DNA from 2 places in the Pseudomonas sp. 15C genome. Region 2 is predicted to be linked to the other one. Evidence: predicted binding sites of a transcription regulator. Region 2 holds the regulator's gene; the other holds the start of a gene.

Evidence for each region. The regulator FliA, encoded in region 2, starts transcription of late flagellar genes. The targets are predictions, from matches to a motif close to CTAAAGTTTNNNNNNNNNNNGCCGNTAA.
Region 1: a site for FliA is predicted at 2,894-2,921, ahead of ACYYKW_RS10730 (flagellar protein MotY). Genes of this name have one in related genera too.

The regions. Positions count from the first base shown of each region.
Region 1 covers NZ_JBUDGD010000015.1:66,187-71,911, reverse strand. The annotation lists gene ACYYKW_RS10740 (hypothetical protein) at 1-436, shown strand, start outside; gene ACYYKW_RS10735 (argininosuccinate synthase) at 566-1,783, opposite strand; gene ACYYKW_RS10730 (flagellar protein MotY) at 1,913-2,827, opposite strand; gene pyrC (dihydroorotase) at 2,988-4,034, shown strand; gene rnt (ribonuclease T) at 4,031-4,708, shown strand; gene ACYYKW_RS10715 (peroxiredoxin) at 4,783-5,385, opposite strand; gene ACYYKW_RS10710 (bacterioferritin-associated ferredoxin) at 5,698-5,725, shown strand, end outside.
Region 2 covers NZ_JBUDGD010000023.1:48,206-53,930, reverse strand. The annotation lists gene ACYYKW_RS14080 (chemotaxis protein CheA) at 1-139, opposite strand, end outside; gene ACYYKW_RS14075 (protein phosphatase CheZ) at 194-982, opposite strand; gene ACYYKW_RS14070 (chemotaxis response regulator CheY) at 1,000-1,371, opposite strand; gene fliA (RNA polymerase sigma factor FliA) at 1,539-2,279, opposite strand; gene fleN (flagellar synthesis regulator FleN) at 2,276-3,106, opposite strand; gene flhF (flagellar biosynthesis protein FlhF) at 3,223-4,563, opposite strand; gene flhA (flagellar biosynthesis protein FlhA) at 4,575-5,725, opposite strand, start outside.

The DNA of each region.
Region 1 (5,725 bases), on a different contig from region 2:
ATCATCCACGGAGCCCTGCGTTCAAGGTACATTCGGGCTATCCAGTTGTATCGTCTCAAGCGAGTCTGGCAGTGTAGAGCGCAAAGATTCGTGCAAAGTCCACAATGCGGCCGACCCGCCGACGGACAGCAATGCAAAATCCAGTCAGATCGTTCAGCACAACATACAACTGCCGGCGTTTGTCAGTCATTTGCATCTGATCGATGCACGGAATGTCGATGCAGCGAAGGAACTGGCGACGATTCTGAATAACATCCGCAACCTCGATCGCAAGACATCACGAGTGATCGTATTTCTTTCCAGTCACGTATCGGATGCCTTGCTTACCCAACATGCGCTGCTGCAAGCCAGGCAGATCAAGAAAGGCTCCGGCAAAACGCTCTGTATCGTCTACAACCTCTGCTCACACGCGGTGACGCGTCTGGGAAGAGTTTGAAAATGAACCACTGCCACGCACCGGTGCCTGGAAAAATGCTCAGTCGGAGCCATAACTCATTGATGCAAAAAGGGCGACCCTGTCTCGAAGACAAGGCCGCCCTTTTTGTTGTGCGTCCGCGTGTGATGCCTAGAACAGCTTGCGGCCCTTGTTGGCAGCAATGCGCATGCGCAGTGCGTTGAGCTTGATGAAGCCCGCCGCGTCGGCCTGGTTGTAAGCGCCACCGTCTTCTTCGAAGGTCGCGATGTTGGAATCGAACAGCGAATCGTCGGACTTGCGGCCAGTGACGATCACGTTGCCTTTGTACAACTTCAGGCGCACAACGCCGTTCACGTTGACCTGCGAAGCGTCGATCATCTGTTGCAGCATCAGACGCTCAGGGCTCCACCAGTAGCCGGTGTAGATCAGGCTGGCGTATTTCGGCATCAGCTCGTCTTTCAAGTGAGCAACTTCGCGGTCCAGCGTGATCGATTCGATGGCGCGGTGCGCGCGCAGCATGATGGTGCCGCCCGGGGTTTCGTAGCAGCCACGGGACTTCATGCCGACATAGCGGTTTTCGACGATGTCGAGACGGCCGATACCGTGAGCACCACCGATCTTGTTCAGCGTCGCCAGCACGGTGGCCGGAGTCATTTCAACGCCGTCCAGCGCAACGATGTCGCCGTTACGGTAGGTCAGTTCCAGGTATTGCGCTTTGTCAGGAGCGTTCTCCGGGGAGACCGTCCATTTCCACATGTCTTCTTCGTGCTCGGTCCAGGTATCTTCCAGCACACCGCCTTCGTAGGAAATGTGCAGCAGGTTGGCGTCCATCGAGTACGGGGATTTTTTCTTGCCGTGACGCTCGATCGGGATCGCGTGCTTCTCGGCGTAGTCCATCAGCTTCTCGCGCGACAGCAAGTCCCACTCGCGCCAAGGGGCGATCACTTTTACGCCTGGCTTGAGCGCGTAGGCACCCAGTTCGAAACGTACCTGGTCGTTGCCCTTGCCGGTCGCGCCGTGGGAAATGGCGTCGGCACCGGTTTCGTTGGCAATTTCAATCAGACGCTTGGCGATCAGCGGACGTGCGATGGAAGTACCCAGCAGGTACTCGCCTTCGTAAACGGTGTTGGCGCGGAACATCGGGAAGACGAAATCGCGCACGAACTCTTCGCGCAGGTCGTCGATGTAGATTTCTTTGACGCCCATGGCCTGGGCCTTGGCGCGGGCCGGCTCGACCTCTTCGCCTTGACCGAGATCGGCGGTGAAGGTCACCACTTCACAGTTATAAGTATCCTGCAGCCACTTGAGGATCACCGAAGTGTCCAGGCCGCCGGAATACGCCAGAACGACCTTGTTTACGTCCGCCATGCCATCACTCCACGGGGTTCTACGGAAAGCCGGGGAGTCTACCGCTCAAACGCGATAATTTACAGAGGCGCGACAGCTTAAGACGACAAAGCGACAGAATCTGTCGAGAGCGCGACGATGACCGGCGAGTCAGGAAGTCGTGGCAGCTGTGGCAGGCGCACTCGCTTGCGGCGCCGGGGCCGGGGCTGTCGTCGGTGCGACGCGCGCCAGCTTCACATTGACGCGACGGTTCTTCGCACGGTTGGCTTTGTTGGTGTTCGGCACGATCGGATACTGCTCGCCGTGGAAACGCACAGTGATCTGCGACTCCTGAATGCCATTGGCCTTGAAGAAGTCGACCACCGCCAGCGCTCGGCGGCGCGACAGCTCACGATTGGTCAGGCGATTGCCGCTGTTGTCCGAGTGGCCGTCGAGTTCGATGTGGTTCACCGTCGGATCAGCCTTCATGTATTCGAGCATCACTTGCAGTTTGGCTTTGGCAGCCGGGTCGAGATCAACGCCTTCGCCGGGAAAGCCGATCTGTGATTGCTTGATCTGGTCGAAATTCTGCGGCAGCAGCTTCGCCACACAGGTCTGATAATCGTTGAATGCCTTGCTGAACTTGACCGGCAGCAGGCGCACTTCCGACACCCGACCATCACCCGATGCGCGGCGCACGACCGGGCTGCGACCATCCAGCAGCCCGCTGATCAGCCCGCCAGCCTGCGACTGCGAACTGTTGAACAGGACATTGCCGCTGCCCAGCCGAACGCTGCCCAGATTGATGTCGCCACGCCCCGGCTGCCAGGGTGCAGCGGCCGCCAGCAGGGTCGCCGAACCGCCGCCGAGCATGGCGTTGTAGGCGTTGAGGCGGAAGATCGCCTGCTCGCCGGCCTTGCGCACAAACTCGCCCGAACCGAAATCGGTGATCGGTTGGGTCAGACGGCACTCGAACTTGTCGCCGGCGACCGTCCACTCAATGTTCTCCAGACGGGTCTGGTAGGTGAGCGCCATCGCAGGGAGGCTGGCAAACACACTGAGCAAGGCTAGATAACGCTGGCGCACGGGAGGCTCCATTGGCTTGTGAAACACAAACACCGATTCACACAATGTTTACGGCATACCTTCGGGATATCGGACGCTTGCTGCAAAACTTGATAGCGAGTGCCTGCAAGAGTCTTTTCCGGTAGCATTCGCCTCAGTTTGACCCGCCTGGAAGCCCCCCATGTCCGACCGCCTGACCCTGCTGCGTCCCGACGACTGGCATATTCATCTTCGCGATGGTGCCGTGTTGACCAATACCGTTGCCGATGTGGCTCGCACCTTCGGGCGCGCGATCATCATGCCGAACCTGGTGCCACCGGTGCGCAACGCCGCTGAAGCCGACGGCTACCGCCAGCGGATCCTCGCTGCCCGCCCGGCCGGCAGTCGCTTTGAGCCGCTGATGGTGCTGTACCTCACCGACCGCACCCAACCGGAAGAAATTCGTCAGGCCAAGGCCAGCGGTTTTGTGTACGCCGCCAAGCTGTACCCGGCCGGTGCGACCACCAACTCCGATTCCGGCGTGACCAGCATCGACAAGATTTTCCCGGCGCTGGAAGCCATGGCCGACGTCGGCATGCCGCTGCTGATCCACGGTGAAGTCACCCGTGGCGACGTCGATGTGTTCGACCGCGAGAAGATTTTCATCGATGAGCACATGCGCCGTGTCGTCGAGCGGTTCCCGACGCTGAAAGTGGTGTTCGAACACATCACCACCGGCGACGCCGTGCAGTTCGTCAACGAGGCCTCGGCCAACGTCGGCGCGACCATCACTGCGCATCACCTGCTGTACAACCGCAACCACATGCTGGTGGGCGGGATTCGCCCCCACTTTTATTGCCTGCCGATCCTCAAGCGCAATACGCATCAGGAAGCCTTGCTCGATGCCGCCACCAGCGGCAGCGCGAAGTTTTTCCTCGGCACCGACTCGGCACCGCACGCCCAGCACGCCAAGGAAGCCGCCTGCGGCTGCGCCGGCTGCTACACCGCGTACGCCGCCATCGAGATGTACGCCGAAGCGTTCGAACAACGTAACGCGCTGGACAAGCTCGAAGCCTTCGCCAGCCTCAACGGCCCGCGCTTCTATGGTTTGCCGGTGAACACCGATCGCATCACCCTGGTTCGTGAAGAATGGACCGCCCCGACCAGCCTGCCTTTCGGCGAGCTGACCGTTATCCCGCTGCGCGCCGGTGAAAAACTGCGCTGGCGCCTGCTGGAGGAACACGCGTGAGTGAAGAGCATTTCGACGACGAACTGGACGGTCAAAATGGCGGCGGCGGTTCCCGTCATCCGATGGCGGCACGATTTCGCGGCTACCTGCCGGTAGTCGTCGACGTAGAAACCGGTGGCTTCAACGCAGCCACCGATGCCTTGCTGGAGATTGCCGCGACCACCATCGCCATGGATGAAAAGGGGTTTGTGTACCCGGATCACACCTATTTCTTCCGCGTCGAGCCGTTCGAAGGCGCGAACGTCGAAGCAGCGGCGCTGGAGTTCACCGGGATCAAACTCGATCACCCGCTGCGCATGGCCGTCAGCGAAGAAACCGCGCTGACCGACATCTTCCGCGGCATCCGCAAGGCGCTGAAGGCCAACGGCTGCAAGCGGGCGATTCTGGTCGGACATAACAGCAGCTTCGATCTGGGCTTTCTCAACGCAGCCGTTGCTCGCCTGGACATGAAGCGCAACCCGTTCCACCCGTTCTCCAGCTTCGACACCGCGACGCTGGCCGGTCTTGCCTACGGTCAAACCGTGCTGGCCAAAGCCTGTCAAGCCGCCGGCATCGATTTTGATGGCCGCGAGGCGCACTCGGCACGTTACGACACCGAGAAAACCGCTGAGCTGTTCTGTGGCATCGTCAACCGCTGGAAGCAGATGGGCGGTTGGGAAGACTTCGACGATTGATCCTCGCCGAATAAAACCCGAGCACAAAAAAACCGGCCACTTGGGCCGGTTTTTTTATACCTCGACGTTGCGCCTTACAGGGCAGCAGCGTTCTCGGTCAGGTAAGCCGCAACGCCTTCTGGCGAAGCGTTCATGCCTTTGTCGCCTTTCTTCCAGTTGGCAGGGCAGACTTCGCCGTGCTCTTCGTGGAATTGCAGTGCGTCGACCAGACGGATCAGCTCTTCCATGTTACGGCCCAGCGGCAGGTCGTTGATGATCTGCGAGCGGACAACGCCCTTGTCGTCGATCAGGAACGCGCCTCGGAACGCCACGCCGCCTTCGGATTCAACGTCGTAGGCCTTGGCGATGTCGTGCTTCATGTCGGCTGCCATGGTGTATTTCACCTGGCCGATGCCGCCATTGTTGACCGGGGTGTTGCGCCAGGCGTTGTGGGTGAAGTGCGAGTCGATCGACACAGCGATCACTTCCACGTTACGTGCCTTGAAATCGGCCATGCGGTTGTCCAGAGCGATCAGCTCGGACGGGCAGACGAAGGTGAAGTCCAGTGGGTAGAAGAACACCAGGCCGTATTTGCCTTTGATGGCCGAGGACAGGGTGAAGCTGTCAACGATCTCGCCATTGCCGAGTACGGCCGGGACGGTGAAGTCAGGGGCTTGTTTGCCTACGAGTACGCTCATTGATATCTCCTGGTGTAAAGACTTGAAGTTCAGGGTCCGGGCCAGCCTGCCACCCTCAGGCGACAGCCCTGTGACACGAACCCTCTTCGCAAGGGACGACCATCATACACTGCGTTTTTGGCCTGTCCTCAACGGATTTTCCACGTCGGCTGTCCGTTGAGCATTTATAAGGACAGGCAAGCAACGCTCAAACACCGTTCGTCAGTCATGAGCCAAATAACGCCAAAAGCTGCCGCAAAGCACTTTGACAATCATTCTCGTTAACATTAAGATCCATCGCAATTGAGTCACAACCAGCGACGGTTCTTACTTATGTATGTTTGCCTCTGCACTGGCGTCA
Region 2 (5,725 bases):
CGCGAAAAATTGCGTTGAGCAGGTCTGCGTCATCCGGGCGGCTTTCCAGCTCGACCAGTTGTTCGGACAGTTGCTCAAGAATCTCGCCGGCCTCAACCAGGAAATCCTGAAGGATCTCTTCATCGGCGCCGAAGCTCATTAATGGGGTGCTCCTACAGGTCTAAAAACCCAAAAAACCCGAAATTCCGAAAATCTAGAATCCAAGGCTGGATAACAAATCGTCCACATCGTCCTGACCGGACACAACGTCTTCTCGTTTATCGGCATGAATCTGCGGACCTTCACCCTGCGAGAGATGTTTTTGTGGATCTTTTTCGGCAAGCATCGCGGCACGGTCATGTTCGATGCCCGCAAAGCGGTCGACCTGACTGGCCATGAGGACGAGTTTGAGCAGATTGCTTTCGACTTCGGTGACCAGTTGGGTCACGCGCTTGATCACCTGACCGGTGAGGTCCTGGTAATCCTGGGCCAGCAGGATGTCGTTGAGATTGCTCGACACCGCACGGTTGTCCGTGCTGCTGCGTGACAGAAAACCGTCGACCCGGCGCGCCAGCTCGCGGAACTCTTCAGCCCCGACCTCGCGACGCATGAAGCGACCCCAATCGGCGCTCAACGTCTGGGCTTCATCGGCCAGACTGTTGACCACCGGCGTGGCGCTTTCCACCAGATCCATGGTGCGGTTGGCCGCGGCTTCCGTCAGCTTGACTACATAGCCCAGGCGTTCGGTGGCGTCGGTGATTTGCGACACTTCCTCGGCCTGCGGCATGTGCGGATCGATCTGGAAATTGACGATCGCACTGTGCAGTTCACGCGTGAGCTTGCCCACTTCCTGATACAGGCCACGGTCACGGGTCTGATTGAGCTCATGGATCAGTTGCACCGCGTCGCCGAACCTGCCTTTTTCAAGGCTCTCGACCAGTTCGACCGCGTGTTTTTTCAGGGTCGATTCAAAATCGCCCTGTGAAGATTCGTTATGCTCCATAGCTCCCCCGCGCGTTCTCAGCCGATGCGTTCGAAAATCTTCTCGATTTTGTCTTTCAACGCCTGAGCCGTGAAAGGTTTGACCACGTAGCCATTCACACCGGCCTGAGCGGCTTCGATGATCTGCTCACGCTTGGCTTCAGCGGTCACCATCAACACTGGCAGGTGCTTGAGTTTTTCATCGGCGCGCACATGGCGCAGCAGGTCGATACCGGTCATGCCCGGCATGTTCCAGTCCGTTACCAGAAAGTCGATGCTGCCGCTGTTGAGTACCGGGATGGCGGTGGTGCCATCGTCGGCCTCGACGGTGTTGGTGAACCCAAGATCGCGCAGCAGGTTCTTGATGATCCGCCGCATCGTTGAGAAGTCATCAACGATGAGGATTTTCATGTCTTTGTTCAATTCGACCTCCAAGCAGTCTTAAACGCGCCCAGCACCTGGACGCGCCACTTCAATCAATTGGCGCAGCACTTAAAGTTTGTCTGGAGCACAACGGATCGAGACCGGCGCCGCTCATCACCGCACCAGCCTCGTTTCGCAGTGTCCCCACACTGCCTTCAGCGCGCTCGCCACTCCCCCAAACGCCCCCGCAAACGGGCCGCGCACTGGCTGTGTAACTGGCTGACCCGCGATTCACTGACGCCAAGGACTTCACCGATCTCCTTGAGGTTCAGCTCTTCGTCGTAGTACAGCGCCAACACCAGTCGCTCACGCTCCGGCAAATTGGCAATCGCGTCCGCCAGCGCCGTCTGGAAGCGTTCATCTTCCAGATCGCGTGACGGCTCCATATGAGCACTGGCGCCATCCTCGTGCAGCCCTTCGTGTTCGCCGTCCTGCAAGAGGTCGTCGAAACTGAACAGGCGGCTGCCCAAAGTGTCATTCAGAATCCCGTAATAATCGTCGAGACTCAATTGGAGTTCGGCCGCAACCTCGTGATCTTTAGCGTCACGGCCGGTTTTAGCTTCAATCGAGCGAATTGCGTCGCTGACCATCCGGGTATTGCGGTGGACCGAGCGTGGCGCCCAATCCCCTTTGCGCACTTCATCGAGCATCGCGCCGCGGATTCGAATGCCCGCGTACGTTTCGAAACTGGCGCCCTTGCTGGCGTCGTATTTGGTCGACACTTCGAGCAGGCCGATCATACCGGCCTGGATCAGGTCTTCGACCTGCACACTGGCTGGCAAACGTGCCAGCAAGTGATAGGCAATGCGCTTGACCAGTGGCGCGTAACGCTCGATCAACTCGTACTGCGCGTCACGCGCCGACTTCTTGTAAAGATTCATGCCACTGGCGGTCATATCACAGGCCCTGCGGTTTGCTGCACGAGACGCTCGACGAAAAACTCCAGATGGCCGCGCGGGTTGGCCGGCAACGGCCACGTGTCGACCTTCTGCGCGATGGCCTTGAAGGCCAGGGCGCACTTGGAGCGTGGAAAGGCTTCGTAGACGGCGCGTTGTTTCTGCACGGCCTTGCGCACGCTTTCGTCATACGGGACGGCGCCGACGTATTGTAGGGCGACGTCAAGGAAACGGTCCGTGACCTTGGTCAACTTGGCGAACAGGTTGCGCCCTTCCTGCGGGCTCTGCGCCATGTTGGCGAGGACGCGGAAGCGGTTCATGCCGTAATCGCGGTTGAGCAGTTTGATCAGTGCGTAGGCGTCGGTGATCGAGGTCGGCTCGTCACACACCACCAGCAACACTTCCTGCGCGGCGCGGACGAAACTGACTACCGAGTCACCAATGCCCGCAGCGGTGTCGATCACCAGCACGTCGAGATTGTCGCCGATGTCGCTGAACGCCTGAATCAGGCCGGCGTGCTGCGCCGGGCTCAGGTGGACCATGCTCTGCGTGCCGGACGCCGCCGGCACGATGCGAATCCCGCCCGGGCCCTGCAACAGCACGTCGCGCAGTTCACAGCGGCCTTCGATCACGTCGGCCAGCGTGCGTTTGGGGGTCAGCCCCAGCAGAACGTCGACGTTCGCCAGACCGAGGTCGGCGTCCAGCAGCATGACCCGACGGCCAAGCTCTGCCAGCGCCAGCGACAAGTTCACTGACACGTTAGTCTTGCCGACGCCACCTTTGCCGCCGGTCACCGCGATCACCTGTACGGGATGCATGCTGCCCATGTTATTTCTTTACCTTGTCTTGCATAGACGGAGGCCACATTACTGGCTGCGCGTTCCGGATCGGAACAATGCGTGGCAGACCATCGATGTAGGTACAAAAACTGTTCATGATTACCTCAGCCAACCTGCTTGGTCGGGCTGTGATAGATATCAGCGAACATGTCAGCCATGGCTTCTTCGCTGGGTTCTTCCTGCATTTGCACGCTGACGGCGCGGCTGACCAGTTGATGACGGCGCGGCAGATGCAGATCATCCGGAATCCGTGGGCCATCGGTCAGGTACGCGACCGGCAATTCATGACTGATCGCCAGGCTCAACACTTCACCAAGACTGGCTGTTTCATCCAGTTTAGTCAGAATGCAGCCGGCCAGCCCGCAACGCTTGTAACTATGATAAGCGGCGGTTAGAACCTGTTTCTGGCTGGTGGTTGCCAGGACCAGATAATTTTTTGAGCGAATGCCCCGCCCGGCCAGGCTTTCCAGCTGCATGCGCAGCGCCGGATCGCTGGCCTGCAGGCCGGCGGTATCGATCAGCACCACGCGCTTGCGCAGCAGCGGATCGAGCGCCTGTACCAGCGACTGGCCCGGATCGACGTGGGTCACCGGCACATTGAGAATGCGGCCCAGGGTCTTGAGTTGTTCCTGCGCACCGATGCGGAAGCTGTCCATGCTCACCAGCGCCACATTCTGCGCGCCGTACTTGAGCACATAACGCGCCGCCAGCTTGGCCAGCGTGGTGGTCTTGCCCATGCCGGCAGGGCCGACCATCGCAATCACACCGCCCTCTTCCAGCGGCTCGACTTCCGGCACGGCAATCATCCGCGCCAGATGCGCGAGCAACATGCGCCAGGCCTGACGCGGCTCTTCGATATCGGTGATCATCGACAGCAGATCACGCGACAGCGGGCCGGACAGGCCGATGCGCTGCAGACGGCGATACAGATTGGCTTGCGCCGGGCGGCTGCCCTGCAGCTGATTCCAGGCCAGCGTGCCGAGCTGCACTTCCATCAGTTCGCGCAGGCTGTTCAACTCAAAACGCATCGAATCCAGCGCACGCGGATCGACGCCCGCCGAAGCCTGCGCAGGCGCTGCGGCCGGACGCGCCGGTGCAGCGTAGGTCGGCTCGGTCAACGGTTCGGCAGCGGTCAGCGGCAGGCCGGCCGTCAACGGCAGCCCGGCGAACAACTGCTGATTGGTGTTGCCGTCGGCTTCGCCACGCAGGCTCAATTCGGCCTGTGCGGTGACGATGCGCGACTGGGTCTTGCGCAGCTCGTCCTCGAGTTCCATGTTCGGAACCCGTGGCGCCAGCGCCGACAATTTGTAATCCAGTGCTGCCGTCAACTCGACGCCGCCGGCAATGCGGCGGTTACCGATGATGGCGGCATCAGCGCCCAGCTCATCGCGAACCAGCTTCATGGCCTGACGCATATCGGCGGCGAAAAAACGCTTAACTTGCATAAACCACTACCTCAGCCGTTGGGCCCTACTGTCGCAACGATGGTCACTTGCTTGTTGTCCGGTATTTCCTGGTAGGCCAGCACATGCAGTCCGGGGACGGCGAGGCGGCCGAAGCGCGAGAGCATCGCGCGGATCGGGCCGGCAACCAACAGGATCACCGGCTGACCTTGCATTTCCTGACGCTGCGCCGCTTCGATCAACGAACGTTGCAGCTTCTCGGCCATGCTTGGCTCCAGCAGAACGCCCTCTTCCGAGCCTTGTCCTGCCTTCTGCAGACTATTGAGCAATATCTGTTCCAACCTTGGTTCCAATGTGATCACAGGCAGCTCGGACTCAGTGCCTACAATGCTTTGGACGATTGCACGGGATACGCCGACCCGCACGGCAGCCACCAGCGCGGCGGTATCTTGACTCTTGGCGGCGTTGTTGGCGATGGCTTCGGCGATGCTGCGGATATCGCGCACCGGCACGTGTTCGGCAAGCAACGCCTGCAGCACTTTGAGCAACTGCGACAGCGAAACCACACCCGGCACCAACTCTTCAGCCAGTTTCGGCGAGCTCTTGGCCAGCAATTGCATGAGTTGCTGGACTTCTTCGTGGCCGATCAGCTCACTGGAGTGCTTGTACAGAATCTGGTTCAAGTGCGTCGCAACCACGGTGCTGGCGTCGACCACGGTGTAGCCAAGCGATTGCGCCTGGGCGCGCTGGCTGATTTCGATCCACACCGCCTCCAGACCAAAAGCCGGATCTTTGGCGTTGATACCGTTGAGCGTGCCGTAGACCTGGCCCGGGTTGATCGCCAGCTCGCGATCCGGGTAGATCTCGGCCTCCGCCAGGATCACGCCCATCAGCGTCAGGCGATAAGCACTCGGCGCCAGATCGAGGTTGTCACGGATGTGCACGGTCGGCATCAGGAAGCCCAGATCCTGCGAGAGCTTCTTGCGCACGCCCTTGATCCGCGCCAGCAACTGCCCACCCTGATTGCGGTCCACCAGCGGAATCAGGCGGTAGCCGACTTCCAGGCCGATCATGTCGATCGGCGTGACGTCATCCCAGCCCAGTTCCTTGGTTTCCATGGCACGGGCGGGCGACGGCAGCAGTTCCTGCTGACGCTTGACCTCTTCCAGCGCCACGACCTTGGCGACGTTCTGCTTTTTCCAGA